3 regions of the Streptomyces sp. NPDC006872 genome follow, and region 3 is predicted to be linked to each of the others. Evidence: riboswitches for the same ligand, from Rfam matches in the RefSeq annotation. Region 3 holds a riboswitch; each other region holds the start of a gene.
The links. Region 3 has a riboswitch for cobalamin ahead of metE (5-methyltetrahydropteroyltriglutamate--homocysteine S-methyltransferase). Riboswitches for the same ligand answer to the same signal wherever they lie in the genome.
Positions count from the first base shown of each region.

Region 1: it holds a riboswitch for cobalamin, as region 3 does, so the genes downstream of both, ABZ725_RS32405 (CbtB-domain containing protein) here and metE (5-methyltetrahydropteroyltriglutamate--homocysteine S-methyltransferase) in region 3, are expected to answer to the same signal.
Region 2: it holds a riboswitch for cobalamin, as region 3 does, so the genes downstream of both, ABZ725_RS24830 (ABC transporter substrate-binding protein) here and metE (5-methyltetrahydropteroyltriglutamate--homocysteine S-methyltransferase) in region 3, are expected to answer to the same signal.

Region 1 covers NZ_JBEYIL010000012.1:129,621-139,760, reverse strand. Annotated here, with positions in the region: gene ABZ725_RS32425 (response regulator transcription factor) at 1-89, shown strand, start outside; gene ABZ725_RS32420 (SGNH/GDSL hydrolase family protein) at 253-1,191, shown strand; gene ABZ725_RS32415 (acyl-CoA dehydrogenase family protein) at 1,280-2,458, opposite strand; gene ABZ725_RS32410 (CbtA family protein) at 2,632-3,393, opposite strand; gene ABZ725_RS32405 (CbtB-domain containing protein) at 3,419-3,640, opposite strand; cobalamin riboswitch at 3,676-3,833, opposite strand; gene ABZ725_RS32400 (hypothetical protein) at 3,902-4,318, shown strand; gene ABZ725_RS32395 (histidine phosphatase family protein) at 4,315-4,878, shown strand; gene ABZ725_RS32390 (ferredoxin) at 4,926-5,300, opposite strand; gene ABZ725_RS32385 (DUF6479 family protein) at 5,456-5,821, shown strand; gene ABZ725_RS32380 (excinuclease ABC subunit UvrA) at 5,850-8,237, opposite strand; gene ABZ725_RS32375 (PAS domain S-box protein) at 8,612-10,140, shown strand, end outside.
Region 2 covers NZ_JBEYIL010000008.1:253,071-263,210, forward strand. Annotated here, with positions in the region: gene ABZ725_RS24790 (LuxR C-terminal-related transcriptional regulator) at 1-765, opposite strand, end outside; gene ABZ725_RS24795 (pyridoxamine 5'-phosphate oxidase family protein) at 906-1,367, shown strand; gene ABZ725_RS24800 (DUF1801 domain-containing protein) at 1,463-1,942, shown strand; gene ABZ725_RS24805 (VOC family protein) at 1,933-2,463, opposite strand; gene ABZ725_RS24810 (alpha/beta fold hydrolase) at 2,587-3,282, opposite strand; gene ABZ725_RS24815 (IclR family transcriptional regulator C-terminal domain-containing protein) at 3,295-4,104, opposite strand; gene ABZ725_RS24820 (CoA transferase) at 4,309-5,472, shown strand; gene ABZ725_RS24825 (citryl-CoA lyase) at 5,469-6,332, shown strand; cobalamin riboswitch at 6,393-6,598, shown strand; gene ABZ725_RS24830 (ABC transporter substrate-binding protein) at 6,640-7,677, shown strand; gene ABZ725_RS24835 (iron chelate uptake ABC transporter family permease subunit) at 7,674-8,738, shown strand; gene ABZ725_RS24840 (ABC transporter ATP-binding protein) at 8,763-9,572, shown strand; gene ABZ725_RS24845 (enoyl-CoA hydratase/isomerase family protein) at 9,597-10,140, opposite strand, start outside.
Region 3 covers NZ_JBEYIL010000002.1:775,314-785,453, reverse strand. Annotated here, with positions in the region: gene ABZ725_RS08500 (alpha/beta fold hydrolase) at 1-722, opposite strand, end outside; gene ABZ725_RS08495 (bifunctional 3-(3-hydroxy-phenyl)propionate/3-hydroxycinnamic acid hydroxylase) at 731-2,302, opposite strand; gene ABZ725_RS08490 (amidohydrolase family protein) at 2,581-3,630, shown strand; gene ABZ725_RS08485 (hypothetical protein) at 3,661-3,891, opposite strand; gene ABZ725_RS08480 (hypothetical protein) at 4,000-4,602, shown strand; cobalamin riboswitch at 4,734-4,964, shown strand; gene metE (5-methyltetrahydropteroyltriglutamate--homocysteine S-methyltransferase) at 5,131-7,449, shown strand; gene ABZ725_RS08470 (ArgE/DapE family deacylase) at 7,549-8,733, opposite strand; gene ABZ725_RS08465 (diaminopropionate ammonia-lyase) at 8,791-10,140, opposite strand, start outside.

The DNA of each region.
Region 1 (10,140 bases), on a different contig from region 3:
TCGGCCGCATCCTCACCAAGATCGACGCCCGCGACCGCGTCCAAGCCGTGATCTTCGCCTACGACACCGGACTCGTCCGCCCGGCCTGACCCACCCCGCCCCGCTCACCCCGCTCACCCCGCTCGCCCGGCTCGTCCGATGCCCGGGCCATCTCCCCACGTCCTCACCCGTGTTCACCGCTACGTCCCCGAAGCCAGACCACCTCGGCAGCACCGCAGTCGAGCATCCGCAACGAAGGAACAGGACACAGCAATGGGATCACTGGCACGAACCGGCATGGGCGTGGCCCTGGCGTGCGGGGTACTGGTCACCGCCGTCAGTATCGGACAGCACTCCGACAGCGGCGACGGCGACAAAGCACGAGTGAAGAAGACATCGGCGTCGGCACCGCCCAAGGGGCCCTACGTCGCTCTTGGGGACTCGTACACCTCGGGCCCCGAGATCCCTCCCCAGACCGGCGATCCGGCCGGCTGCGACCGCTCCGGCCGCAACTATCTGTCCGTCGTCGCGAAGGAACTCGGTGTCAAGGCGGCCGACTTCCGCGACGTCAGCTGCAGCGGCGCCACCATCACCGACCTCACCACCCCCCAGTCCACCGACCACGGCACCAACCCCGCCGAGCTCTCGGCGCTTTCCGCCTCCACGAGGGTGGTCACCCTCGGCATCGGCGGCAACGACATCGGCTTCAGCTCGATGATGACCAAGTGCGTCGCCACCGGATCGCTCTTCAAGCTGGCCGACAGGCTCACGGACGTCACCGACAACGCGCCCTGCAAGAAGAAGTACACCTCCGGCGACACCGACGAAGTGGCCCAGAAGATACGCGCCACGGGCGACCGCGTCACCCGAGCTCTGGCCGAGATCGACCGCCGCGCGCCCGGGGCCAGGGTCTACGTCGTCGGCTACCCCGCGATCCTGCCCGCCGAAGGCACCGAGTGCGGCCGCGAACTGCCCCTCGCCCCCGGCGACGTGACGTTCCTGCGCCAGAAGCAACAGGAGCTCAACACCATGCTCGGCGACCGCGCCCAGGCCGCCGGGGCGACGTACGTCGACACGTACGCCCCGTCCGCCGGACACGACGCCTGTTCCCCTGCCGGCACCCGTTGGATCGAACCTCTCCGGCCCAGCAGCCCGGCAGCCGTCGTCCACCCAACGAACACGGTGAACGAGGCATGGCCACCGCCGTCCTGAGCGCCATGAGGAACTGACGACACCCCAGCAGGACATAAGCCGCGGGTCACCGGCAGGGAGCCAACTGTAAATCCTCGTCACAAGCAGGCTAACGCCGTACCCGCGGCATCCCCAGCCCTATCCACGAGATGATCTCCCGCTGGATCTCGTTGTTGCCGCCGCCGAAGGTGAAGATCACGGCGGAGCGGTAGCCCCGTTCGAGCTCGCCGTGCAGCACGGCGCCCGCGGAGCCCTCCTGGAGTGCGCCGGGGGCCGCGACGATCTCCAGCAGCCAGGCGTAGGCGTCCCGGCGGGCCTCGGAGCCGTAGACCTTGACGGCGGAGGCGTCCTGGGGGGTGAGGGTGCCGTTCTGGAGGGCGCCGACCATCTGCCAGTTCAGCAGCTTGAGCGCGTCGAGCTTCACATGGGTCTGGGCCAGCCGGCGGCGCACCCAGGGCAGGTCGACGACCCGGCGGCCGTCGGCGAGCTTGGTCTCCGTCGCCCAGCGCTGCACGTCGTGCAGGGCGCGGATGGCCATCGTGCCGTGCGCGGCGAGGGTCACGCGCTCGTGGTTGAGCTGGTTGGTGATCAGCCGCCAGCCCTGGTTCTCGGGGCCGACCCGCCGGGAGACCGGGACCCGGACGTTCTCGTAGTAGCTGGCGGTGGTGTCGTGCGAGGCGAGGGTGCGGATGACCGTGCAGGAGTAGCCGGGGTCGGCGGTCGGCACCAGGAGCATGGTGATGCCCTTGTGCGGCGGGGCCTCGGGGTCGGTGCGCACGGCGAGCCAGACCCAGTCCGCGGTGTCGCCGTTGGTCGTCCAGATCTTCTGCCCGTTGACCACGTACTCGTCGCCGTCGCGTACCGCACGGGTCTTGAGGGCGGCGAGGTCGGTGCCGGCGTCGGGCTCGCTGTAGCCGATGGCGAAGTCGATCTCACCGGCGAGGATCTTCGGCAGGAAGTCCGCCTTCTGCTCGTCCGTGCCGTACCGCATGATCGTCGGCCCCACGGTGTTGAGCGCCATCAGCGGCAGCGGCACGCCGGCCTGGGCGGCCTCGTCGAAGAAGACGAACTGCTCGATGGGCGTGAGGCCCCGGCCGCCGTACTCCTTCGGCCAGCCGACGCCGAGCCAGCCGTCCGCGCCGAGCCGGCGGATGGTCTTGCGGTAGAAGCGTTTCGCGGCGACCGGGTCGATGTGCCGGGCGTAGGCGTTGGCCGGCACCAACTCGGCGAAGTAGGCGCGCAGTTCGGTGCGCAGCCGCAGCTGCTCGGGCGTGTGGTCGAGGTGCACGGCGCCTCCTGGCTTCCCAAGGCCGGTGTCCGGACGGTGCTTCCCGAGGCCGGTGTCCGGACGGTCCTGACGGCGCACACGGTAGAACGTGTTCCAGAAATTGGGAATGGGGAGCGCGACGCCAGAAGGGCCCCGGAGCGGAAGCGCTCCGGGGCCCTTCGACCGTGCGGTGATCAGTGAGGTACCGGAGTCGGCTGGGCCGTCACCGCCGGCTTCCTGGCGGCCTCGGGGGCCAGCAGGCGCTCCGCGAGCACCCCGAAGACCAGCCCGAAGGCGGTCCACAGGGCTGCCTGCACGGCGAGGGCGGCAAGCCGGTACTGCCACAGCAGGGTGGCCGGGAAGTCCGCCGGAGCCTCGTTGAACGACGGCAGGAAGGCGTACGCCAGACCCACGACGAGGACGAAGAACCCGCCCGCCGCCAGCGTGGCGTTCCAGTTGCCCAGGCGCGGCGCGAGACGCCTGCCCAGGACGACGGCGCCGACCGCCAGCAGCACACTGAGCACGACCATCAGGAAGTACAGCGTGGTGCGCTGGTTGAGCGTGTCGGGATCCCCGACGGCCGGCGGGTTGGCGGGGTACTTCAGGAACGGGACGACGTACACCGAGACCAGCCCGGCGCCCGCCAGGAGCAGCGCGCTCGCGCGCGGCCCGAAGCGGCCGATCCGGCCGAGCGCGAAGCAGTACGCCAGGGCCGCGATGCCGCCGAAGGCGACTCCGTAGACGAGGACCCCGGTGGACAGGCCCGCGGTGGACTGCAGGGTGCGGCTGACGAGTTCCTCGCCGCCGTGCTCGTGGGCGTGCGCCTCCTCGAAGGCGATCGCCTCGTCGACGCGCGGTTCGCCCAGGAAGTAGGCGACGAAGAGGGCCACCAGGCCCGCGGCGAGTCCCGCGAGCATGCCACGGACCAGGAGGTTTCTGACAGTTGCGGAGTTCATGAGCGGATGCGCTTCCTCTTCGCTGTCAGTGGCAGGGGAAGCCGAGCAGGTGGCGGGCGTCGTGCACCCACTCGTGGACGCCCTCGCCGGACACCACGGACGTGGCGCCCTGTTCGGCGCCGACGAAGTACAGCAGGACCAGCATCAGGATGCCGAAGAAGACCGCCCACGGGACGATCGCCCCGATCGGCAGCTTCTCGGGGAGGGCGGTAGGGGTAGCGCTCGGCTGGACGGCGGACTGCGCCATGGCAGGACCTCCTGGGGGAACTCGCGTCCCGGCTCGGTGGTGCACAGGACGACGGTGCGGGTCTGACTCACCCGGCCCGCACCTGAGATGGGGGCCCGGCACACAGTGGCGCGACCGTGCCGGGCTTCCACCGGCTTCCGCTTGTCCGTCGTCGATGTCGATTTCGTCGAGGACCGTACCGCGAAAGTGCAGTTCCGGCCAAGGGCGCATGGACGGGGTACGGGAGCGGGACCGCCGGCCCGTCCGGCAGGATGACCTCCCATGACGGGTGAGGAACCGAGGGCGCCGCTCGGACGCACCGGGCTGGAGACCGCCGAGCACCCGCAGGTCGAGAACGTGCCGCCGACCCGCGCCGCCCGGCACCGGATCGCCTCGGCAGCGGCTTCCGCGACGGTCGCCGCACCGGCGGACCGACCCGTTGAGGTCGACGAGGCCGACGAGCAGTGGCACCGACTCGCCGTCCAGAGCGGCCTGTTCGACGAGGACGGCGTGCGCCTTCGCGAGGAGGTCGGGCACCGGGCCGCGACGGACCAGCGGCTGTCCACGGCCTCGACCTCGGGGCCTCGGCCTCGGCCGTACGACTGCTCGACGACCCGCACAGTCACATCCGTGACGCGGCCGACCGACGCCCGCGACTGCCCGCCCGGGTACCGAGCACGAGAGAAAGGCCTCGCATGACGAGCAGGCTGGTCCTGGTCTCCCCCGCACTCACGGCCGCCCTGCGCGAGGCGCGGTTCGACGACGGCGGTCCGCTCGACGACGTCGGGCTGCGGCAGGCCCGGGCGGCCGCCGGGACGCTGCCGACGGCCGAGCGCGTCTGGACGTCCCCCACCGTGCGCTGCCGCGAGACGGCCGCCGCACTGGGCCTCGACGCCGTGGACGCGCCCGGGCTGGCGGCGCTGGACGCGGGCCGCTGGCGGGGCGAGGCACTGGCGGACGTGGGGGCTCGGGAGCCGGACGCGCTGGCCGCGTGGCTCACGGACCCGGCGGCCGCGCCGCACGGCGGGGAGTCGGTGCGGGCGGTGTGCGAACGGGTGGCCGCCTGGCTGGACACGGCCGCACTGCAGCCGGGGCGGACCGTGGCCGTCGCCGAGCCCGAGGTCGTCCGGGCCGCGGTGGTGCGGGCGCTGGGAGCGCCGGAGTCGGCGTTCTGGCGCACCGACGTCCCGCCGCTGACGGCCGTGGAGCTCAGCGGCCGGTCGGGGCGCTGGAACGTACGGATGGGCCGCCCCCTGTGAGGCGCCCGCGGTGAGGGCGTTTGCGGTGAGGGCGTCTGCGCGCGGTCTCAGACCAGCGTGCCGATGAAGTCCGTGCAGGTCGCGGCGCAGGCGCGGCAGGCGGCCGCGCCCTCCTCGGCTCCCGGGTGCTTGTCGAAGGCGTGGGCGCACTCCAGGCAGACGGTCCGGCACCACTCCAGTTGGGCGCGGATGCCGGCCTCGTCCATCCGGCTGTCCTCGGACAGCACCCGGCAGGTCGCGTCGCACACCTCCGCGCACATGATGCCCTTGCGTCGCACGAGTTCGTCTCGTTCGGTCCCGTCCGGGTCCACGTGGCTCGCCCGCAGCGCACAGGCTCGCGCACATTCGGTGCACGCCTGGGCGCAGGCGAAGCGGTCCTCCAGGAATCGGAAGAGTTCCTGTTGGGATGTCGTCGAAGTCACCCCCGGCGGGTAGCCGGGAAGGGCGGCGCCAAACCCGCCCGGCGGCGACATCTGTGCCGGACGCCATGCGTGAGGTTCCGTCGACGGGGAGTCACGGCCCCGGAATGGTCCCGGAATGGCGGGTTCATGACCCGTTACGGGGGTATTCGGCTGATATGACTACCGCAAGCATGCAGCTGGCCGCCGCGAGCGGCCTGCTCAGCCTCGTGATGTTCGTCGTCGGCATGGCCGTGCTGGCCGTGCTGGCCGGCGGCTTCTGGCTGGGCGCGCGTGTCAAGTCGCGCGAGCCGGACCGGCCGCGTCCCGAGGAGCAACCGCAGCTGCCGCCGGGCGGCGCGGTGCGTGAGATCCGCGAGAACCGCGAGCCCGACGAGGTCCCTCGGACGCCGAAGGGGGGCCGTCCCCTCACCCCGTACGAACTGAGCAACATGCAGACCCGGGCGAGCACGGACCAGAAACGGCCGCGCTGGAGCCGCGGCAGCAGCGGCTCGTTCGGCGGCGGTGGCCTGGGAGCCCACTGATCACCGGGCTCCCCCTCGCCTGCGCCGGTCAGGCGCCGACGTAGGCCGCCAAGTGCTCCCCGGTGAGGGTGGGGCGGGCGGCGACGAGGTCGGCCGGAGTGCCCTCGAAGACGATCTTTCCGCCGTCGTGGCCGGCGCCGGGGCCGAGGTCGATGATCCAGTCGGCGTGCGCCATGACGGCCTGGTGGTGCTCGACGACGATGACGGACTTGCCGGAGTCGACGAGCCGGTCCAGCAGGCCGAGCAGGTGTTCGACGTCGGCGAGGTGAAGGCCGGCGGTCGGCTCGTCGAGGACGTAGACGCCGCCCTTGTCGCCCATGTGGACGGCCAGCTTGAGCCGCTGCCGCTCGCCGCCGGACAGGGTGGTGAGCGGCTGGCCGAGGGTCAGGTAGCCGAGCCCGACGTCGGCGAGCCGGTCGAGGATACGGTGCGCGGCCGGGGTGGCGGCCTCGCCGGCGGCGAAGAACTCCTCGGCCTCGCCCACCGACATCGCCAGCACCTCGCTGATGTCCCGGCCGCCGAGGCGGTACTCGAGGACGGCAGGCTGGAACCGCTTCCCCTCGCAGTCCTCGCACATCGTGGCGACCGTCTGCATGATCGCCAGGTCGGTGTAGATGACGCCGGCGCCGTTGCAGGTGGGGCAGGCGCCCTCGGAGTTGGCGCTGAACAGCGCCGGCTTCACCCCGTTGACCTTGGCGAACGCCTTGCGGATCGGGTCGAGCAGTCCGGTGTAGGTCGCCGGGTTGCTGCGCCTGGAGCCGCGGATCGGGCTCTGGTCGACCGACACCACGCCCTCCCCGGCCGGCACCGACCCGTGCACGAGTGAGCTCTTGCCCGATCCGGCGACGCCGGTGACCACGCAGAGCACGCCCAGCGGGAGGTCGACGTCGACGCTCTGGAGGTTGTGCGTCGACGCGCCGCGGATCTCCAGCGTGCCGCTCGGCTTGCGCACCTCGTCCTTCACCGCGGCCCGGTCGCCGAGATGGCGGCCGGTGACCGTGTCGGCGTCCCGCAGCCCCTCGACGGTGCCTTCGAAGCACACGGTTCCGCCGGCCGTGCCGGCGCCCGGGCCGAGGTCGACGACGTGGTCGGCGATCGCGATGACCTCCGGCTTGTGCTCCACGACGAGCACGGTGTTGCCCTTGTCCCGCAGCCGCAGCAGCAGGTCGTTCATCCGCTGGATGTCGTGCGGGTGCAGGCCGATGGTGGGCTCGTCGAAGACGTAGGTGACGTCGGTGAGCGAGGAGCCGAGGTGGCGGATCATCTTGACGCGCTGCGCCTCGCCGCCGGACAGCGTGCCCGAGGGCCGCTCGAGCGCGAGGTAGCCGAGGCCGATCTCCACGAACGAGTCGAGGGTCTGCTGGAGCGCGGTGAGCAGCGGCGCCACCGACGGCTCCTCGAGCGCGCGCACCCATTCGGCCAGGTCGCGGATCTCCATCGCGCAGGCGTCGGCGATGCTGATCCGCTCGATCTTCGACGACCTGGCGCCTTCGCTGAGCCGGGTGCCGTCGCACTCGGGGCAGGTGGTGAAGGTGACGGCCCGCTCCACGAACGCCCGGATGTGCGGCTGCATCGCCTCCTTGTCCTTGGACAGGAACGACTTCTGGATCTTCGGGATCAGGCCCTCGTAGGTGAGGTTGATGCCATTGACCTTGATCTTGACCGGTTCCCCGTAGAGGAAGGCGTGCAGCTCCTTCTTGGTGTACCTGCGGATCGGCTTGTCCGGGTCGACGAAGCCGGACTGGGCGTAGAGCTGCACCGTCCACTGGCTGTCCGACTTCCAGCCCGGGATGGTGAACGCGCCCTCGGACAGCGACTTGGAGTCGTCGTACAGCTGGGTGAGGTCGATGTCGGAGACCGCGCCCCGGCCCTCGCAGCGGTTGCACATGCCGCCGGTGCGCTCGTAGGTCGCCTTCTCGGCCTTGGTCCGGTCCCCGCGCTGGACGGTGATCGCACCGCTGGCCCGGACCGAGGCCGTGTTGAAGGAGTACGCGCTGGGCGGTCCGATGTGCGGCTTGCCGAGTCGGCTGAAGAGGATGCGCAGCATCGCGTTGGTGTCGGTGGCGGTGCCGACGGTGGAGCGGGGGTCGGCGCCCATCCGCTGCTGGTCGACGGTGATCGCGGTGGTCAGCCCGTCGAGGACGTCGACCTCGGGCCGCGCCAGCGTCGGCATGAAGCCCTGTACGAAGGCGCTGTAGGTCTCGTTGATCAGCCGCTGCGACTCCGCGGCGATGGTGTCGAACACCAGGGAGCTCTTGCCCGAGCCGGAGACCCCGGTGAACACCGTCAGCCGGCGCTTAGGGATCTCGATGCTGACGTCCTTGAGATTGTTCTCGCGCGCGCCGTGCACCCGGATCAGGTCGTGACTGTCGGCGAGGTGCAGCTCAGGCGACTGCGCGTCCGCTCTTCTGGCCATGATCGTCTTCTCTCCGTCCGTGCCGCCCGGCTTGCTCCGACCAACCTAGGCGCGAGGCGGGGGTGGGCGCTTCTCGAATACTGATCGGCTCCTGATCGGCTCCTGATCGGTTCGGTGACGTTCAGGTTCGGACAGGCGGCGGACAGTAAACGACAAAGCGGAGCGAGGGCGGGCCGGAGGCGCTGAGATGGCCTGATTCGTCGTGCAGGATGAGGTGGAAGATGGCCGACATGATGCGGGCGGAACCGGCGCGGCGCGCGGGTGCGGGGGCGGGCGTTGCGCAGCAGGGCGTTCAGCAGAGCGCTCAACCGCACATGAAGCAGAACGTCAAACGGAACGTCAAGCAAAGCGTCAAACAGAGTGTGAAGCGGACCGTGAAGCAGAGGGCCGAGCAGAAACGGTGCGGCTGTGGAGCGCCCGCGCCGGAGGCCGCGGTCGGCGGGGCCGAGGAGCGGTTCCGGGGGCTGCTGGAGGCGGCCCCGGACGCCATGGTCATCGTCGACGACACGGGCACGATCAAGCTCGTGAACGCCCAGACGGAGGCGCTGTTCGGGCACGGGCGGGAGGAACTGCTGGGCCGCCCGGTCGAGTTGCTGATCCCGCACCGCTTCCACGACCAGCACACCGCGCATCGCAGCGGGTACACCGCCAACCGCCAGGTGCGTCCGATGGGCGCCGGTCTCGAACTGCACGGGCTGCGCAAGGACGGCACGGAGTTCCCCGTCGAGATCAGCCTGAGTCCCCTGGAGACCACGGAGGGACTGCTGGTGTCGGCGGCCGTGCGCGACGTCAGCGACCGCAAGGCGGCCGAGGCGCGCATCAACGAGCTGGCCGCGCTCGTGGAGTCCTCCCAGGACGCGATCCTCGCCAAGACCCTGGACGGGTACATCACGTACTGGAACGCGGCCGCGCAGCGCCTGTACGGCTACACCGCCGAGGAGGCCATCGGCCGGCATGTCTCGATGCTGGCCCCGCCGGAACTGCGGGGCGAGGTCCGCGCGCTGCTCGAGCGGCTGCGGCACGCCGAGAAGGTCGAGCACTACGAGACGCTGCGGATGACCGACACCGGGGCGCTGCTGGACGTGGACGTCACCCTGTGGCCGACCCGGGACACGCACGGCACCGTCGTCGGGGCCTGCGCGATCGTGCGGGACATCAGCGACCGCAAGCGCGCCGAAGCCGAGCTGACGGCGCTGTACGAGCAGCAGCGGCACATCGCCCTGACGCTGCAGCGCAGCCTGATGGGGACGCCGCCCGCGCTGCCCGGTCTGGCCACCGCGAGCCGCTACCGGCCGGCCACCCAGGGCGCCGGCGTGGGCGGCGACTGGTTCGACCTGATTCCGCTGGGCGCCGACCGGGTGGGTGTGCTGATAGGCGATGTCATGGGCCGTGGGCTGGAAGCGGCCGCCGTGATGGGCCAGTTGAGGTCGGCCGCGCACGCGCTGGCGAAGACCGGTATGCAGCCCCGGCAGTTGATGCGGGCGCTGGACACCTGCGTCGCCGATCTCGACGTGCCCGACCAGCTCGTCACCTGCTGCTATCTGGTGATCGCCCCGGACACGGGCACGGTGACGGTCTGTTCGGCCGGGCATCTGCCGGTGCTGGTCGCCGGGGTCGGCGAGGGCATCAGCGCGCTGCCCTGCCCGGTCAACGCACCGCTCGGCGTGGGCGACGTCCTGTACGAGCAGTCCAGTTCGGAGATACCGCCGGGGGCCACGCTGGTCCTCTACACGGACGGTCTGATCGAGACGCCGGGCAGCGACATCGAGGTACGGATCGGTGAACTGACCGTGCTGCTGGAGGAGTTGTTCGTGGGCACACCGTGTCTGGAGGCCGCGGCGGACCATGTCCTGGCGGGCCTGCTGCCGGACGCCGACGGCCACAACGACGACGTCACCCTGCT
Region 2 (10,140 bases), on a different contig from region 3:
GCCGGCCGCCGCCGCCCGTTCCATGAACAGGGTCACGGCCTCGGACTCGCCTCCGTCGGCCCAGGACAGCGGCGGAACCGGGAAGACCCACTCGAACGGCACCAGCATCCGGGCCCGGCTGGTCGCGAGCACCCGCAGCCGCGGGCCGGCTGCCAGCAGCCGTTCCAGGAACGGCGCCACCCCGTCGCGTATCTGCTCGCAGTTGTCCAGCACCAGCAGCGCCTCACGGTCCGCCAGGACGGCGAGCACCGCCTCGTCGATGCCGCGCCCGGGCTGCTCGCCGACGCCCACGGCCGCCGCGACCGCCGCGCCCACCCGCCCGGAATCGGTGACGGGGGCCAGGTCGACGAACCACACGCCGTCGGCGAAGTCCTCGGCCGCCTCCGCCGCCACCGCCAGGGCGAGCCGGGTCTTGCCCACCCCGCCCGGACCGACGGCGGTCACCTGACGGCGCGTCTTGAGCGCCTCGGCCAGCTCCGCGCGCTCCCGTACCCGGCCGACGAACGCGGTCAGGGGCGCCGGGAGGGCGGGCGCCGGGCGCGACCGGTCGGCGCGGGCGGATTCGGCCGCCCGCCGGGAGAGCGCGCGCCGGTCCGGCGCCTCCAACTTGCGCAGCAGTGCGGAGACATGCGACTCGACGGTGCGCACGGAGATGAACAGCCGCGCGGAGATCTCCGCGTTGCTGAGGTGCTCCCCGAGCAGCGCGAGCACTTCGGCTTCCCGGCTCGAGACGGCCGGTACCCCTGGGACCACTGGACTGGACACCGAGTCATTATCCGTGGTGCTTTCCGTGGCCGGCACGGAGGCGGACCGTACCCCGGCCGGGAGAGCCTGTGACCACGGCGATCGAGCCCGGCACGGCACGGCCGCCGGGTCGATCGGGACCCACGACGACAGGAGTGACCATGACCGGTTCGTCCCCGCAGAGGCGGCCCCGCGCGCAGCGTCGCCGGGACACCGAGCACCGGCTCACCCATGACGTCGACGTCTGGGTGGCCAGCGCCTCGGCGGACGGGGTGCCGTATCTGGTGCCGTTGTCGTTCGACTGGGACGGCGAGACGTTGCTGGCGGCCACCCCGGCCGACAGCCCGACCGGCCGGAACCTGACCGCCACCCGGACCGCTCGGCTGGGCCTGGGCCACACCCGCGACGTGTCGATGATCGAGGGCGAGGTCGAGGTCCTCGACCTCGACGCGCTGCCCGGGCGGCTGGGTGACCGGTTCGCCGCCCGCACCGGCTTCGACCCGCGCCCGTCGGCCACTGCGTACCGCTGGTTCCGTATCACCCCGCGCCGCGTCCAGAGCTGGCGCGAGGCGGACGAGTTGCGGGGCCGCGAGCTCATGCGCGACGGCCGCTGGCTCGCCTGACCGCATGTCACAAGGCCTGACCGCACTTCACACCTGACCATGCCTGACCACGCCTGACCACGCCTGACCACACTTCACAGGAGAGGGAATCCGCCATGACGAACACACGGAAGTCCGCCCGGAGCACCGTCGCGCCCGACCAGAAGTTCGACGGGTTCACGGCCGAGGAACGCGACGCGATGAAGGAGCACGCCCAGGAGCTGAAGAAGTCCGCGCGCCGCAGCCCGCACACGGCCAAGGCCGACGCGGAAGCCGACGTGCTCGCGAAGATCGCCGGGATGGCGGACGCGGACCGCGTCCTCGCCGAACGGATCCACGAGATCGTCGGGTCGGCCGCCCCGGACCTCTCGCCGAAGCTCTGGTACGGGATGCCCGCCTACGCCAGGGACGGCAAGGTCGTCTGCTTCTTCCAGAGCGCGCAGAAGTTCAAGACCCGGTACGCCACGCTCGGCTTCAGCGACCAGGCGCAGCTCGACGAGGGCGCCCTGTGGCCCACCACCTACGCCCTGACGGAACTGACCGCCGCCACCCAGGCACGGATCGGTGAGCTCATCGGGAAGGCGGCTCAGCGGTAGGTGTTGTTGCTGACGTGGTCGCCTTCGAGCCAGGCCTTGAGTTCGGCGTGGGCGGTGCGCCGCCGCTCCGCGTCGGACTTCTCGATGCCGGGGGCGTCCAGGGTGAACTCGAGCAGAAGGCCGTTCGGGTCGCTGGTGTAGAGCGAACGGCAGTACCCGTGCTCCAGGACGTAGGTCTCGTCGGGCTTCCAGCCGGCGTCCTCGAGTCGCCGGGCGAGGTCCTTCTGGACCTCCTCGGTGACCTTGAGGGCGATGTGCTGGAACGGCGAGTGCGGCATCCGCGGGCCGAACTCCTCCTGGTCGGCGGGGTCGGCGAACTGGAAGAAGGCGAGCGCGCTGCCGTCTCCGAGGCCGTAGAAGGTGTGGCAGTAGGTCCGCACGGCCCCGAACAGCTCGTCGGACTCCTTCCAGGTCGCGACCAGCGGCAGACCGATGACGTCCTCGTAGAACGCCCGTGTCGCCTCCTGGTCGCGCGTGACGTAGGCGTTGTGGTGAAGCCGCGTCGGCAGTGACTGCGTCATCCTTGACTCTCTCCTTCGCGATCTCCCGCTTCCGGGGCGGCGGACGACCGAACCGGAGAAATCTTCGGACACCTGTCCGCCAGGCGGGCACGGATCGACGATGGCGTGCGGCTCTTCCTGCTGTCAATAGCCCGGCAGGGCAGGGAAGGCACGTGTCGCCTGCTCGGCGAGAATCGCCGTCAGCCGGTCCGGGGCCGAGAAGAAGGGGGAGTGATCGCAGTCGATCTCGACGCTCTCGGTCGCGTGTGCCGCGCACTCGCGCTGCGCCTCGACCCGTACCGTGCGGTCCTTCGCACAGACCACGTAGGCGGTGGGCACGGACGTCCACGCGGGGTCGGCGATCGGCGTCCGCGGCACCCGGCTCCGCATCGGCCGCCAGCGCCGCGCCGCCGCCTCGGCCAGGTCGGGCGGCGAGTGCGAGTAGAGCACCTCGCGGGCCTCCGCACGCAGGACGACGGCGCCGTCGTCGTCCGTGTCCCAGGCCGCCCGGAACTCGGGATGGCCCCATCGGGGTGTGCGCGCCGCGGGTGACTCCCCGGGCAGCGGCATCCGCGCCGCGACGAAGACCAGACGGTCCGCCAAATGCCCGCCGGCGGTCACCGGCAGGCCGCCGTAGCTGTGCGCGACCAGCACGACGGGCCGTGCCCCCGCAGCTTCGCGGACCGCCGCTCGCACCGCGGCGGTGTCCTCCTCGAAGGAGGTGAGCGGCAGGTCGATCGCCCGGCCCGCGACCCCGATCCGGTCCAGCCGTTCCAGGACCGGACTCCAGCACCAACCATCGTGGTTGGCCCCGTGCACCAGGAGAACCAGGGGTTTCACGACAGTCGGGTCTCAGCCGGCCCGGGGCGCGAGCGTGGCGATGGGACGCCCTTCCCAGGCCGCCCAGTCCGAGCTGATGTCGCCGGCGGTGCGGAGCAACGGGGGGAGGTGGTGCTCCATGAGGTGCTCGACCGAGGTCTCGGCGGCATGGGCGTTCACGTTCACCGCCGCGACCGTCCGGCCCTGGCCGTTGCGGATGGGCGCGGCGACGGACCGGATGCCGAGGGCGAGTTCCTCGTCGGTCACCGCCCACCCCTTGGCCCGTACGTCACGCAGCATCTCGTCGAGTTCCTCGCGCTGCGGCCGGTACCGGGGCTCGATGCCCGACCTGCCGGGGAGGGCGAGGACGCGGTCGAGCTCGGCTTCGTCGAGGGCCGCGAGCAGCACTTTCCCGAGGGAGGTCTGTGCGGCGGGGAAGCGCGTGCCGATGGTCACGGACAGCGTCACCAGCTTGGGCATGGCGACCCGGCAGACGTAGACGATGTCGGAGCCGTCGAGCTGCGCGATCGAGCACGACTCCCGGGTACGCGCCGCCAGGGCGCGCAGGTGCGGTTCCGCCAGCTCCCAGATGCTCTGCGAGCCGATGTAGGTCATCCCGAGTTCGAGCACCCGGGGCGTCAGCGAGAAACCGCCCTCGCCGCTGCGCACGTACCCCAGTTCCTGGAGCGTGATGAGGATCCGGCGCGCCGTGGGCCTCGCCAGCTGCGCCTCGGCGGCGACCTCGCTCAGCGTCATGCACGGCCTGCCCGGCTGGAAGCCCCGAAGCACGTCGAGCCCTCTCGCGAGGGCCTCGATGAAGTCAGGGCCGGTGTCCCGCCGCATCTTTCGTCCCTCCGTACATGCGAGATACATACGAGATATCCGCGAGCTGGGCGGACGGGCCGAAGGGCCGCCCACCGGATGGTTGTCCGCCACTGTATCGCCGCTTCTCGCGCCGACACCTCTCATGATTGACAGTGGACGGACCAAGGAACCACACTGGCGGACATTGGTCCGCCTGCCGGACACGGTGAAAGGTGTCGCTCGATGACCGTCACAGCCGGCGCCCTCGACGGGCTGCTGATCGCCGACTTCTCCCGCATCCTGGCCGGGCCGTACGCCACCATGCTGCTCGGGGACCTGGGGGCCGAGGTGATCAAGGTGGAATCGCCGTCCGGCGATGACACGCGCACCTGGATGCCGCCGGTCCGGGACGGGGTGTCGACCTACTACCTGGGCGTCAACCGCAACAAGCGCTCCCTCGCCCTGGACCTCAGGAACGCCGAGGATCTGCGACTGGCCCAGGAACTGGTCTCGCGTGCGGACATCATGATCGAGAACTTCAAGCCGGGCGGTCTGGCCCGGTTCGGTCTGGACTACGCGACGGTCCGCACGGACAACCCCGGGCTGATCTACACCTCGATCAGCGGGTTCGGCACGGCCGGCGGGGCGTCCCTGCCCGGCTACGACCTGCTGGTGCAGGCGGCGTCCGGGCTCATGAGCCTGACCGGGGACGCGGACGGTCCGCCGTACCGGGCGGGGATCTCGGTGTTCGACGTCATGACCGGCATGCACGCCGCCATCGGGATCCTGGCCGCGCTCAACCACCGCAACGCGACCGGGGCCGGACAGCACGTCGAGGTCAACCTCCTCTCCTCCGCGCTGTCGGGCCTGGTGAACCACACCTCGGCCCACGTGGCCGGCGGTGTCGTCCCGCACCGGATGGGCAACGCGCATCCCAGCCTGTTCCCCTACGAACCGCTGCCCACGGCCGACAAGGACCTCATCGTCATCGCGGGCAACGACGGCCAGTTCTGCAGACTCTGCGTCGAACTGGGCCTGGACGAGCTGGTCGAGGACCCTCGGTTCGCCGGCAACGAGGCCCGGACCCGCAACCGCGAGCAACTGCGTCCGCTCCTGGTCGCCAAGCTCGAACAGCGCCCGGCGGACGAATGGTTCAGGAGACTGTCCGCGGCGGGTGTGCCCTGCGGACCGATCAACCACGTGGACGCAGGTGTCGCGCTCGCGGCGGACCTGGGGCTCGACCCGGTGGTCGCCCTGGGCAGCGGGCCGGACTCCGTGCCGATGATCCGCAATCCGATCACCTTCAGCGGCACCCCGCCCCGGCACGATCTTCCGCCGCCCGCCCTCGACCAGCACGGAGAAGAGCTACGGGCCTGGCTCGCGGCGGACAAGGAAACAGATCGATGACCGCCGGACAGCCCCGACCCGACTCCCAGCGTCGGCCTCAACCCCAGCCCCGGTACCCGACCGGTCTCGGGACCTCGGACGCCGCCACCATCAGCCTCCTCGGGCAGAACCTGGCGGAAGACCTGATGGGCCAGGTCGGCTTCGGCGAACTCGCGTTCTGGCTCACCGCCCGGCGCCGCCCCACCGCGGGCGAGGTGCGGCTCTTCGAGACGGTGCTGGTCGCGCTGGCCGACCACGGCTTCACACCCACCGCGATCGCCGCACGCATGACCCTGTTCTCCGCGCCGGAGTCCGTGCAAGGAGCCCTCGCCGCCGGGCTGCTCGGCGGCGGCTCCCGCTTCCTGGGCGTCACCGAGGACACCGGCCGCTTCCTCGCCGAGGTGCTCGCCGAGGCGAGCGCGGCGGACTCGGCAGGCTCGGCAGGCAAGCCCCTTCCCGCCACCGACGCGGGCTGGGATGCGCTGGCACGAGAGGCGCTGACGGAACGCAAGGCGGCGAAACAGCTCGTGCCCGGCCTCGGCCACCCGGTGCACAAGGAGGGCGACCCACGGACGCCGGTGATCGTCCGCATCGCGCGTGAGGAAGGGGTCTACGGCCCTCACCTCGCCCTGTTCGAGGCCGTCGGGCGGGTGGCGCCGGACGTCCTCGGTCGCGCGCTGCCCCTCAACGGCGCCGGAGTGTGCGGAGCGGCGCTCGCCGATCTCGGGCTCCCCGTCGAGCTGCTGCGCGGCTTCGCGCTGCTCGCCCGGACGGCCGGACTGCTCGGGCATCTCGCCGAGGAACTGCGCCGGCCCATCGCCCCCGACATCTACCGCTCGGTCGACCGCAACGCCCACTACGACCCTGACGAAGCGCCGTAGGACCGACCGGGGGACATCGGGGGCATCGGGGGCACGTGGGGCGAGCAGGCAATGCCATGGTAATTTTCGAACGCCAGTCGTATTCGTATACGCGGTAGTACGCGTGCACGGGTCAGGGAATCCGGTGGGAGTCCGGAACTGACGCGCAGCGGTGAGGGTGACGGGCGGGGCGGCAACCACTGGACGACGGCCATGGCCGGGTCTGGGAAGGTGCCCCGCCGGGGTGATCCCGAGTCCGAAGACCTGCTGGCAGCCGACCGTCCGAACGGGCCCCGCGCATGGGCCTCGACGCCTAGGAAGCCGCTTCGTGCATCTGTCACGTCCCGCCCGCTGTTCCGTCCTGCTCCTGTCCGGGGCACTGCTGCTGTCCGCCTGTGGTTCGGGCTCGTCGTCCGAGGGGGCTTCGGGCGCCGGCGCGTCCGCGAAGGCCGTCACGCTGGACAACTGCGGGCAGAAGGTGACCGTCGGGGCCCCTCCGGAGCGGGCCGTCTCGCTGAACCAGGGCACCACCGAGATCATGCTCTCGCTCGGCCTGGCCGACCGCATGGTGGGCACCGCCACCTGGACCGACCCGGTCATGAAGGGGCTGGAGAAGGCCGACGCGAAGGTGCCGCGACTCGCCGACAACCAGCCGTCGTTCGAGAAGGTGCTGGACGTCGAGCCGGACTTCGTCGCCTCCTCCTTCGCCTCCACGCTGAGCAAGGGCGGAGTGGCCCCCCGCGAGAAGTTCGAGGAGCTGGGGGTGCCGACGTACCTCTCGCCCGCCGACTGCGAGGGCAAGGACAACAGCGGCGGCGGCGACGGCTCGCGGACCGAGCCGCTCGCCATGGACACCGTGTACCGCGAAGTGCGCGAACTGGCGCGGATCTTCGGGGTGGCGGAGCGCGGCGAGAAGCTGGTCACGCAGCTCGAGGGCCGGGTGGCCGAGGCCACGTCCGGCATCGACGCCGGGGACGCCACCGTCCTGTACTGGTTCGCGAACCAGGAGTCCCCCTATCTGGCGGGCTGTTGCGGGGCGCCGGGCATCGTCACGAACGCGCTCGGCGCGAAGAACGTCTTCGACGACAGCACACAGGAATGGCCGCAGGTGAACTGGGAGACGGTCGCCGACCGCAACCCCGACGTGCTCGTCATCGGCGACCTCACCCGTAAGTCGCAGACGGCCGAGACCGCCGCGCGGAAGATCGCGTTCCTGGAGTCCAACCCGGCGACGAAGAACATGGACGCGGTGCGGAAGAAGCGCTACGTACTGCTCAGCGGGCAGGCCATGAACCCCACGATCCGCACCGTCGAAGGCGTGGAGAAGGTCGCCGCGGCGCTGCGCGCGTACGGGCTCGCCGGATGACCACCGCCCTGCGGTCGCCCGGGGTCCGACGGCTGCGGGCAGCCGCCGGGGCGCTGCGGGGCCTGGCCGGCCCGGTCGCCGGACTCGCGGTGCTGGCCGTGTCCGTCGCCGTGGCCATCACCATCGGGCCCGCGGACATCGGCGTCGGCGACGTCTGGTCCACGGTCGCCTCCCACCTGGGCTGGGGCGCCTCGGACCTGTCCCCCATCCGGGACGGCATCGTCTGGAACCTGCGGCTGCCGCGCACCCTCCTCGCCGCGGTGTGCGGTGCCGGGCTCGCCGTGTGCGGGGCGGTGCTGCAGTCGCTGCTGCGCAACCCGCTGGCCGACCCCTTCGTCCTGGGGGTCTCCTCCGGCGCGTCGACCGGGGCCGTCGTCGTGGTCGTCCTCGGGGTCGGCGGGAGCGTCGTGTCCGTGTCGGGGGGCGCGTTCGCGGGCGCGCTCGGCTCGTTCGCGCTGGTGCTGCTGCTCAGCCACACGCTCGGCGGGACGACGGACCGGGTGGTGCTGTCCGGTGTGGCCGCGATGCAGTTGTTCTCGGCCGTGACCTCGTTCGTCGTACTGACGGCGGCCGACGCGGAGACCACCCGGGGCGTGCTGTTCTGGCTGCTCGGGTCGCTCAGCGGCGCCGGCTGGACCGAGGTGTGGCTCTGCCTGGCCGTGCTGGCGCTCGCCCTGACGGTGTGCCTCGGGTACGCGCGCACCCTGGACGCCTTCGCCTTCGGCCAGGACGCGGCGGCCACACTCGGGGTCGCGGTGGTCCGGACCCGGCTGGTGCTGCTGTGCGTGACCGCGCTGTTGACGGCCGTGCTGGTGAGCGCGGCGGGCGCGATCGGCTTCGTCGGCCTCGTCCTGCCGCACGCGGCCCGCGCCCTGGTCGGCCCCGGGCATGCCCGGCTGCTGCCGGTCAGCGCGCTCGCCGGGGCGGTGTTCCTGGTGTGGGCCGACACCCTGGCCCGTACCGTCCTCGACCCGCAGGAGGTGCCGGTGGGCGTGGTGACGTCGCTCGTCGGCGTCCCGGCGTTCGTCCTGGTCCTGTACCGCACGAGGGGGACCCGATGAGGAGGACCCGATGAGGAGGACGCGGTGAGCGAAACGCACGACGGGGAGAACGCGTCGCCCACCCTCGCCGCCGCCCGGGTGAGCCGCTCCGCCGACGGACGGCTGATCCTCGACGGCGTCAGCCTCGCCCCCCGGCCCGGCTCCGTGACCGGACTGCTCGGCCCCAACGGATCAGGGAAGTCGACCCTGTTGCGGCTGCTGTCCGGGGTCCTGGCCCCCGCCTCGGGCGTCGTGACCCTCGACGGTCGCCCGCTGGGCGACTGGGGCCGCCGAGCCGTCGCCCGGCGCGTGGCCGTCGTCGAGCAACAGGCGGACACCCTGGTCGAGTTGACCGTCGTCGACGTGGTGCGCCTGGGACGCGTCCCGCACCGCCGCGCCTGGACGCCGACGACCGCGGCGGACGAGAGGGCCGTCCGCACCGCCCTCGAACGCACCGGACTCACCGACCGCCTGGACCAGCCCTGGCACACGCTCTCCGGCGGGGAGCGCCAACGCGTCCAGATCGCCCGCGCCCTCGCCCAGGAGCCACGCGAACTGCTGCTGGACGAACCGACCAACCACCTGGACATCCAGCACCAGCTCGACCTGCTGAACCTGGTCGCCGAACTGCCCGTCACCAGCGTCGTCGCCCTGCACGACCTGAACCTGGCGGCCATGTACTGCGACCAGGTCGTCGTGCTCCGGCAGGGCCGCGTGGTGGCCGCCGGCGCGCCTGCCGCCACCCTCACCGAGTCCCTGATCGCCGAGGTGTACGGCGTGCGCGCCACGGTCACCCACCCCGACCCCGGCGACCGGCCGTACATCCGCTTCCTGGGGACGGTCGCCGGGAAGTGAGCGCCGGCCGGCCGGGCTCTCGGCTCAGATGTCGAGCCCGAGTTCCGGTCGTCCGCCGAGGGGACGGAAATAGCGCTCGACGTCGGCGTCGGTGACCTCGGCGAGGGTGGCCGGCGACCAGCGCGGGTTGCGGTCCTTGTCGATGACCTGGGCGCGGATGCCCTCGACCAGGTCGGCGGTGGACAGGGCCGCGCAGGACACGCGGTACTCCTGCTCCAGCACCCGCTCCAGCGAGCCGAGCCGACGGGCGCGCCGCAGCGCGGTCAACGTGACCTTCAGTGTGGTGGGCGACTTGGCGAGCAGGGTCTGCGCGGCCTCCTTCGCGGCCGGGTCGCCGTGCGCGAGCAGCCGCCGGACGATCTCCTCGACCGTGTCGGCGGCATAGCAGTCGTCGATCCACTCCCGCTGACCGGCCAACTCCCCCTCCGGAGCAGGCTGCACATGGCGCGCGAGGGCCTCCGGGGCGGGCAGGCGGGCGAGGTCGCCGACGACGTCGGGCAGGGACGGGGACGGTACGTAGTGGTCGGCCAGCCCGCACAGCACCGCGTCCCCGGCGCCGATCTGCGCC
Region 3 (10,140 bases):
CCCCACAGCACCAGTGTCGGCACGGGCAGCCGGGACAGCCGGTCGTCGCGGGTGAAGTCCATCTTCCACAGCGTGCGCAGCGCGTTCGGACCGGAGGGGCGGCGCAGCGGCGGAGCCGCGATCACCTCGGGATCGATACTGGCCTCGTAGCGCGCGTCGATGACGGCGTCGGGCACGTCGGCGGCGTTGAAGACGAGGTAGTTGCGGATGAACTTCTCCAGTTTGAGGCGCGAAGGCCCGTCCCCGGAGTAGTAGTTGAGCAGGCTGTTGAGGCCGGGGGTGGGCAGCGCGCGGGTGGTGCCGATGCCGCCGGGGCCCATGAGGACCATCCGCCCGACCCGGTCGGGGGTGTCCAGGGCGAGGCGCAGGGCGCAGGCGCCGCCGTAGGAGTTGCCGACCAAGTGGGCCTTTTCCAGGCCGAGTTCGTCGAGCAGACCGCGGATGACGTCGGCGAGGTACCCGAAGGGGTCGGCGCCGTCCATGCCCTTGGTGCTGCGGCCGTAGCCGGGCAGGTCGGGGACGATGACCCGATGGGCCTTGGCCAGTTCGGCGATGTTGCGGGAGTAGTTGGAGACGCCGGAGGCGCCGGGGCCGCCGCCGTGCAGCAGCAGGACGGGCAGGCCGTCACCGGTCTCGTCACCCGTCTCCGCGACGAAGATCTTCTTGCCCGCGACGTCGAGCAGGGACTCCTGCAGGGGCGGCGGTGCGGTGTGCGTGGTCATGGTGTTCCTCAGCTGACGGTCGGGGCGGTCGATTGCGATGCCGGTGCGAAACCGGCCGGGGGCGGCGGGAGTGGGGCGTCCTGGGGAGCGGCGGCGTAGACATAGGCGTCCGGGCGCAGGGCGAGCGTGGCCACGCGGTGCTGTGTCATCCAGGCGAGCAGCACGCCGTCGCTGTCGACGATCGCGCCCTCGGCCGGGCGGGAGCCGGCGGGCAGGACGGTCAGCGAGGGGGTGCCGCGGCGGTCCCACGGGGGCTGCGCGGCGGGCAGGCCTCCGTGCAGGAGCAGCCAGCGGCCGCCGAGCACGTCGTCCAGCCGCACGCGCCCGCCGTCGGGGCCCGTGACCCAGGGCTGGGGGATCTGGCGTCCGGAGGCCTTCGTGCGCGGGCGGGCCAGGAATCCCTTGGCGTAGTGGGCGACCGGTATCCAGTGCGCGTCCACCAGTCGGCCGCTGACGGCGGACACGCGGCGGACGGCGTGCAGCGTGGTGTCCCGGGCGCGGGCGAGGGGCAGCCGACGTTCGGTGATGAGCTTCCCGGTGAACACGGCCCGCCGGGTGATCTCCTTGACGTGCGGCTTGCGTTCGGCCTCGTAGGAGTCGAGGACGGTCTCGGGCAGTTCGCCGCGCAGCACGGCGGCGAGCTTCCAGCAGAGGTTGGCCGCGTCCCGCACCCCGGCCGCCATGCCCTGGCCGATCCACGGCGGCATGGCGTGGGCGGCGTCGCCCGCGAGGAAGACCCTGCCGACGCGGAAGCGGGCGGCGAAGCGGACGTGGTGGCTGTAGACGGTGGCCCGCAGGATCTTGATCTGGTCCCGGCCGATCCCGTACTTGGCCACCATGGCGTGGATGGCGTCGTCGGTGGTCAGGTACGTCTCGTCGTCGCCGGGCAGGATCGGGAACTCCCAGCGGTGATGGCCGAGCGGGGTCGGGCAGTCGACGGCGGGGCGGGCGGGATCGCACCGAAAGCGCAGCCGGTCGTGGTCCGGCCAGGGCTTGAGCATCTCGGTGTCGACGACCACCCAGCGGTCCTCGTACGTCCGTCCCTCGTAGCCCACGTTCAGCTGGGCGCGGGTGAGGCTTGAGCCGCCGTCGGCCGCGATCACGTACTTCGCGCGCACCCGTCGTACGGAGTCGTCGGCGGTCCCGACCACCGTCAGCTCCACCCCGTCGGAGTCCTGGCGCAGCCGCAGGCACTCGTGCCGCAGCAGGATCTCGACGTCGGGATAGCGGTCGACGCCGTCGCGCAGGACCTGCTCCAGCGCCGGCTGGTAGAGGAACATCTGCGGCGGATGACCGTGTCCGCGCGGGGAGGGGCAGGCGCTGAGGAAGGTGCGGCCGCGCGCGTCGACGAAGTCCAGCGGCCGCTCGGCCAGCATGTCCTCCTTCAGCCGGTCCGCCAGCCCGATCCGCTGCCAGATCCGGATGACCTCCTCGTCGGTGGAGATGGCCCGTGCCCGGGAGTAGATCTCCGCGTCGCGCTCCAGCACGACCACCCTCAGTCCCAGCGCTCCCAGCAGGTTCGCCGCGGTCACGCCCGTGGGCCCGTACCCGATCACCGCCACGTCGTACGGAGTGCTCACCACGCCACCTCGCTGTCTTCCATCGGCTCGTTGTTGTAGCGTTTACTACAATTGGAATGTTCGCTACGCTAATCCGGCTGCCGGAGACGGTCAAGAGTCGGCACGGAAGACACACGGAAGACAGAAGGAAGGGCCCGGCCGCACCACCCCGTCGCCGCGTCGACACCCGCATCCGACGCCACTCGTTGAACCTGCGGCACGCGGCGTGGCCGGCGGCCGGAACGACTGGATCGACGTCGCCTCGACCTGCTCACCCCAGAAAGCCGAGAGACCTCCTCATGAACACCGCACCCCGCCGGATCGACGTCCACCAGCACGTCATCCCGTCCTTCTACCGCGACGTCCTCGCCAAGGCCGGCATCGCCGAAGCGGGCGGCCGCGCCCTGCCCGACTGGAGCCCCGAGGCGGCCCTGGAGCTGATGGACCTGCTGCGGGCCGAGACGGCGATCCTCTCCGTCTCCACCCCGGGCGCCGGCTTCCTCACCCACCCCGGCGAGGCCGCCGGTCTGGCCCGACGGCTCAACGACCACTCGGCGTCCGTCGCCGCCGAACACCCCGACCGCTTCGGGTGGTTCGCCACACTGCCCATGCCCGACATCCACGCGTCGGCGCAGGAGGCGGAGCGGGCCCTCACCGAACTCGGGGCGGACGGGGTCACCCTGCTCGCCAACAACCAGGGCGTCTACCTGGGCGCCGAGGGCCAGGACTCACTGTGGCGAGTGCTCGACGAGCACGGCGCCGTCGTCTTCGTCCACCCCGCCGAACTCCCCGCACCCGCCGTCGACGGAATCCCCCCGTTCGCCGCCGACTTCCTCCTCGACACCACCCGCGCCGCCTACCTCCTCGTCCGCAACGGCATCCCGCGCCGCTACCCGAACATCCGCTTCGTCCTCAGCCACGCCGGCGGCTTCGTCCCCTACGCCTCCCACCGCATGGCCGTCGCCATCGCCGCCGACACCGGACGCAGCCCTCTCGACACCCTGGACGACCTGCGCGGCTTCTACTACGACACCGCCCTCTCCGCCAGCCCCGCCGCCCTGCCCACCCTGCTCGCCTTCACCCGCCCCGGACACGTCCTGTTCGGCAGCGACTGGCCCTTCGCCCCCGCCCCCGCCTCCCAGTACTTCGCCAACGGACTGGACAGCGGCGTGGACCCCCGCACCCTCGCAGCCGTCAACCGCACCAACGCCGAAGCCCTCTTCCCCCGCCTGGCCACGAACCCGCCCAGGCGGGCATCTGCCCGGCCGCTCCCGGTGCGGCTGCGCCAGTCCGCCCAACGGGCCGGCGCCCGCCTCTTCTACAAGCTCATCCAGCCCGGAACCAACTGAGAGCCGGACCGGCACCCGCGGAACGCCGTTCTAGCGGCCGCGGTTCAGCAGGAGCCCGACTGCCGGGCGGCAGGGGCGGCCCAGATCGGCGCATCGCCTCTCGAAGTCGGGCGGGAGCCGGCCGCGTCCGAGCAGTCCGGGGTGGGCGGGGAACGCTGTGACGGCGGCCAGGACGAACAGCAGGGACGCCCAGGGCGTGTGGAGCTGGACTGTCGTCTGCTGTCCGTTGTGGATGTTGCGGAAGCTCTGACGTACCGTCAACTACTGGTGTGTCGTGGCCACTTTACTGACCGGGTAGGGCAATTGGCGGCAACCGGTGGTCTACTGAGGTACATGCCCCTTATGGACGATGAGCGGGAAGCTCTCATCATGGGTGCGGTCATCGCGGGAGGCGGGTCGGCGATCCTCCTCGTCGGCGGGCTCATCTGGGGATTCCCGTGGCAGGTGATCCTGCTCGTTGTGGCTTTCACGGTCGTGCTCGGGGTCGCGCTCTCCGCCATGACGTTGGCCGAGGTACGGCGTGACGCGGAGCGGCAGGCGCGCAGCCGCGCGATGCTGGCCGCGTGGGCGGGCCGCAACGGAGGACGTTGCGAGATCGACTTGGCCGCGCTCACCGCCGACGGGGAGGAGTGGAAGCTGCCGGCGAGCCCGCTCTTCCGCGGCGAAGTGCTGGCCGTGGTGCACCGGGACGGTGTCGAAGTGGGCATCGCCTGCTTGATCGTCGACGAAGGCCTCGAGGGGGGAAACAGCTGGTACACGGCGATCCTGGTCCGTCTCGCCGAGGAGCGGCCGCCGGCCCGACTGCGCCGCCGGGAGATACACCGACTGGATCTGCCGCAGGGCGTGGAATCGGTGGAGATCGGTCGCCAGGAGCTGTGCGTGCGGTACGCGGGCTGGCCTGATGCGTCACCGGTGCTGGACACGCGGGTCGACGCAGCCGTCCGCCTGGCGGCGAGCCTGCAGGGGGCGTGACAGGGCTCCAGCCTCGGGGAGGCGCGGGGGGGCGCTTCCCTCCCCCGGGCCGTTCCACACACGTCCGCCATGTGGCTCACCCCACCATCCGAATGCCGGACACCATGGGCCGCATCCCTGAAGGCCGCCGTACGGTGGCTGGTGCAGCTGGTTCGCCCCGTCCGCCAGGCGGGATGCGTCGCAAGAGGGAACCCGGTGGGAATCCGGGACTGCCCCGCAGCGGTGAGCGGGAACGACCGCCGTCATACGCACTGGGTCCACGAAGGGCCTGGGAAGCGACGGCCAGTAGGTGTCTCGTACGACTTCGTACGACCAAGACGTGCCCGCGAGTCCGAAGACCTGCCAACTGCCCGCACACGAACCACTCGTGCGCGGACATCCCGGTGACCTCGTGGGCGGGTCGGCGTACATACCGGACGGACGACTGCGCCGTACCCTGCGCAGTCGGTCGCCGTCCGGTTCGTCACCCCTTCGCGCTCGCGTCCCGTCGCCGGGATCTCAGGGATTCGTCTCGCGAAGGAGATCTCCGTGACCACCAAGCCCGCAGCCGCGGCAGCACGGGCCACCGTGTACGGCTACCCCCGCCAGGGCCCGAACCGGGAACTGAAGAAGGCCATCGAGGGCTACTGGAAGGGCCGCATCACCGCCGACGCCCTCCGGACCGCCGCCGCCGAACTGCGTGCCGGCAACTGGCGGCAGATCGCCGAGGCCGGCATCCACGAGGTGCCCACCGGTGACTTCTCGTACTACGACCACGTCCTGGACACCACCGTCATGGTCGGCGCGATCCCCGACCGCCACCGGGCGGCCGTCGAAGCGGACGCCCTGGACGGCTACTTCGCCATGGCGCGCGGTACCCAGGACGTCGCGCCGCTGGAGATGACCAAGTGGTTCGACACCAACTACCACTACCTCGTCCCCGAGTTGGGCCCGGACACGGTCTTCACGACCGACTCCACCAAGCAGGTCGCCGAGTTGGGCGAGGCCCTGGCCCTCGGACTCACCGCCCGTCCCGTCCTGGTCGGCCCGGTCACCTATCTGCTGCTGGCCAAGCCCGCCCCCGGCGTGCCGGCGGACTTCGACCCGCTGACCCTGCTGGACCGTCTGCTCCCGGTGTACGCCGAGGTCCTCGCCGACCTGCGGGCGGCGGGCGCGGAGTGGGTGCAGTTGGACGAGCCCGCCCTCGTCCAGGACCGCACCCCGGCCGAGCTGAACGCCGCCGCCCGCGCCTACCGCGACCTCGGGGCCCTCACCGACCGGCCCAAACTGCTGATCGCCTCCTACTTCGACCGGCTGGGCGAGGCCCTGCCGGTCCTGGCCAAGGCGCCCGTCGACGGGCTCGCCCTGGACTTCACCGACACCGCCGCAGCCAATCTCGACGCGCTGGCAGCCGTGGGCGGGCTGCCGGGCAAGCGTCTGATCGCCGGTGTCGTCAACGGCCGCAACATCTGGATCAACGACCTGTCGAAATCCCTCGCCCTGCTCGGCACCCTGCTCGGCCTGGCCGACCGGGTCGACGTGGCCGCCTCCTGCTCCCTGCTGCACGTCCCCCTCGACACGGCCTCCGAACGGGACGTCGACCCGCAGATCCTGCGCTGGCTCGCCTTCGCCCGGCAGAAGACCGCCGAGATCGTCACCCTCGCCAAGGGGCTGACCCACGGCACCGGTTCCCTCTCGGCGGAACTGACCGCGAACCGGTCCGACCTGGCCTCCCGGATGAACTCCCCCGTCACCCGCGACCCTGCCGTCCGGGCCCGCGCCGAGGCCGTCACCGATGCCGACGCCCGCCGCTCCCAGCCCTACGCCGAACGGGCCGCGGCCCAGCGCACCCACCTCGGCCTGCCGCTCCTGCCGACCACCACCATCGGCTCCTTCCCGCAGACCGGCGAACTGCGCACCGCCCGCGCGGACTTGCGGGCCGGCCGGATCGACACGGCCGGCTACGAGGAGCGGATCAGGGCCGAGATCCAGGAGGTGATCGCCTTCCAGGAGAAGACCGGCCTGGACGTCCTGGTGCACGGCGAGGCCGAACGCAACGACATGGTCCAGTACTTCGCCGAACAGCTCACCGGCTACCTCGCCACCCGGCACGGCTGGGTGCAGTCCTACGGCACCCGTTACGTCCGCCCGCCGATCCTGGCCGGCGACGTCTCCCGCCCCGAGCCGATCACCGTGCGCTGGACGACCTACGCCCAGTCCCTCACCTCACGCCCGGTCAAGGGCATGCTCACCGGCCCGGTCACCATGCTCGCCTGGTCCTTCGTCCGCGACGACCAGCCCCTCGGCGACACCGCCCGCCAGGTCGCCCTCGCCCTGCGCGACGAGGTGAACGACCTCGAGGCCGCCGGGACCTCGGTCATCCAGGTCGACGAACCCGCCCTGCGCGAGACGCTGCCGCTGCGCGCCGCCGACCACCCCGCCTACCTCGCATGGGCGACGGAGGCGTTCCGGCTGACGACGAGCGGCGTCCGTCCGGACACCCAGATCCACACCCACATGTGCTACGCCGAGTTCGGCGACGTCGTCCAGGCCATCGACGACCTCGACGCCGACGTCATCAGCCTGGAGGCCGCCCGCTCCCATATGCAGGTCGCCCGCGAACTCGCCGCCCACGGTTACCCCCGCGAGGCCGGCCCCGGCGTCTACGACATCCACTCCCCGCGCGTCCCGAGCGTGCAGGAGGCGGCCGAACTGCTGCGCACCGGCCTCAGGGCCATCCCCGCCGAACGGCTGTGGGTCAACCCCGACTGCGGTCTGAAGACCCGCGCCTGGCCCGAGACCCGCGTGTCCCTGGAGAACCTCGTCGCCGCCGCCCGCACGGTCCGCGGCGAGCTGACCGTGTCCTGACCGACCGTTCCCAAGGGCCGGGGCGCCACGAGCGCCCCGGCCCTTCATTCTCGGGCGACGGAGGTGGGCACCGGCCCCGGCTCGGGTCCGGCCGAGGGCTCAGGAACAGAAGTCGGCGATCGTGTGGGTGAGGATGTCGGTCAGGCGGTCCAGCGAGGCGAGGTCGACGTACTCGGTCGCCGCGTGGGCGCCTTCGCCGTCGACGCCGAAGAGCAGGCAGGGAATGCCGGCGCGGTCGAGGATGGCACAGTCGGTCCAGAACGGCTCGGCGCGTACCACGGGCGGGTGGCCGAGGGCTTGGGTCGCGTGGCGGGTGAGTGCGCGGACGACGGGTGCTTCGGGGTCGGCCTGGAAGGGTTCGCGGTGCAGGCCCCGGGTGAGCCGGTAGCGGAAGTCGGGGACGGTGGCGGCGAGGCGGTCGAGGACGGCGGTCAGTTCGCGCTCGACGCTTTCGGCGTTCTCACCGGGGACCGTGCGGCGCTCCAGGGTGATGCGGCAGTGCGCCGGGTAGGTGGAAGGCTCCTCGCCGCCGTGGATGACGGAGGCGTGCACGGTGCCGGTGCCCAGGAGGGGATGTGCCGGGCCCTGCGCGAGTTGCCGGCCCAGTTCCTCAAGGGCGACCAGGAAGTGCCCGGCCTTGGCGATGGCGTCGATGCCGAGCTCGGGCCGCGAGCCGTGGGCCGCGCGGCCTTCCACCTCCACGTCGAACCAGGCGAAGCCCTTGTGGGCGAGAGTGACTTCGAGGTGGCTGGGCTCGGTGACGATCGCCGCGTCCGCGGTGAAGGACTCCAGTACCTCCTCGGTGCCCGAGCTGCCGTGCTCCTCGTCTGCGACGCAGGCCAGGACGACATCGCCGCGCAGGGGCCCGTGGGCCGTGGCACGGGCGGCGGCGACCATCATGGCCGCGATACCGCCCTTCATGTCGAAGGTGCCGCGGCCGTACATCCTGCCGTCGCGGAGCTGCGGGTCGAGCGGGTCGCCGTCGTAGTCGGCGCAGCCGACCGTGTCGAGATGGCCGTTGAGCATGAGGGACCGGCCGCCGCCGGTGCCGCGGGCGATCGCGACGAGCGAGGGCCGGCCGGGGCACTTCTCCAGGCGGTGCACCTCGAAGCCGCGGGCGGCGAGCCATTCGCTGCAGAAGTCGGCGATGACGGTCTCACCGGCGCCGCCTGGTACGAGGTCCGGGTTCACGGAGTCGATGGCGATCAGCCGGGCCAGCAGGCGGCCGGGATCCGCCTCCAGGACATCGGGAACCACTGGAATCGAGGGAGTCTCGGGGGGCATGAGGGCCTTTCCGAAGGGGGGAAACCGGCCTGGGAGCCGGGGCCGCTGAGGGCCGTGTCAGTCCTGGCCGGCCAAGCGCAGAAGCGTGCCCGCCAGGACGTCGACGCCGTGGGCACAGACTTCGGGGGTGGAGTACTCGCGGGGGTTGTGGCTGATGCCGTCGTACTCACCGCGCACGAAGATCATGGCGGTGGGGCAGAGCGCGGCGATCTCCTGGGCGTCGTGGCCGGCGCCGGAGAGCAGGGAGATGTGCTCCAGGCCGTGCTCGTCGGCCACCTGCGCGATGACCTTCTGCACCTCGTCGTCGAAGGGGACGTAGGCGGTCCTGGCCATCCGGCGAGTGGTCAGCGACAGACCCCGCTGACTGCCCTCCAGCTCGCCGAGGAACGCGGCCAGGGCCTCCTCCGCTCGGGCCATCTGGGCATCGTCGGGGTTGCGCAGGTCGACCGTCAGCTCGGCGCGGTCCGGGACGATGTTGGTCAGGTCCGGGTGGACGACGAGGTGGCCGACGGTGGCCCGCAGGTCGCCGTACTCGCCGGAGTCGACCAACGCCCGCAGATGAACGATGATCTGCGCGGCCGCGAGGCCCGCGTCGGCGCGCAGATGGGTGGGGGTGGTGCCGGCGTGGGCGGCGCGGCCGTGGATGGTGATCTCCTGCCAGGAGATGCCCTGCACACCGGTGACGACGCCGATCTCGACGTCGTTCTCCGCGAGGACGGGGCCCTGTTCGATGTGGCACTCGACGTAGGCGTGCGGCGGGGCGAGGCGTGCATCGGTCCGTCCGTCGAAGCCGGTACGGGCGAGTTCGCCGCCGAGGGTGCGGCCGTCGCGGTCGGTCAGCGCGTGGGCGTACTCCAGGGTGAGGCGGCCGGCGGCGACGGCGCTGCCGAGCATGTCGGTGCCGAAGCGGACGCCTTCCTCCTCGGTGAAGACGGCGACCTCGATCGGGCGGCGGGTGGTGACGCCGCGCTCGTCGAGGGTGCGGACGACCTCGATGCCGCCCAGGACGCCGAGACAGCCGTCGAAGGCGCCGGCAGTGGCCACGCTGTCGATGTGCGAGCCGGTCAGCACCGGAGCCGCGGCGGGGTCGCTGCCCTCGCGGCGACCGTAGACGTTGCCCATCCGGTCGATGCGAACGGCCAGGCCGGCCTCTTCCATCCATTCGATGACCTGACGACGGCCGGCCGCGTCGGCGTCGGTCAGGGCGAGTCGGTCGACACCGCGCAGACCGGTGCGCTCGTCGTCGTACGCGCCGATCTCGGCGAGGTCCATCAGGGACTTCCACAGACGGTTGCCGTTGACGGTGATCGGGTCGGGGGCGGGCGTCATGAGCCGTCTCCCGGAGGATGTCGGCAATGGCCGGTGCGCGGCGTGCGGGTTGGCGGCCGTGCCCTCGGTGCTCAGCAG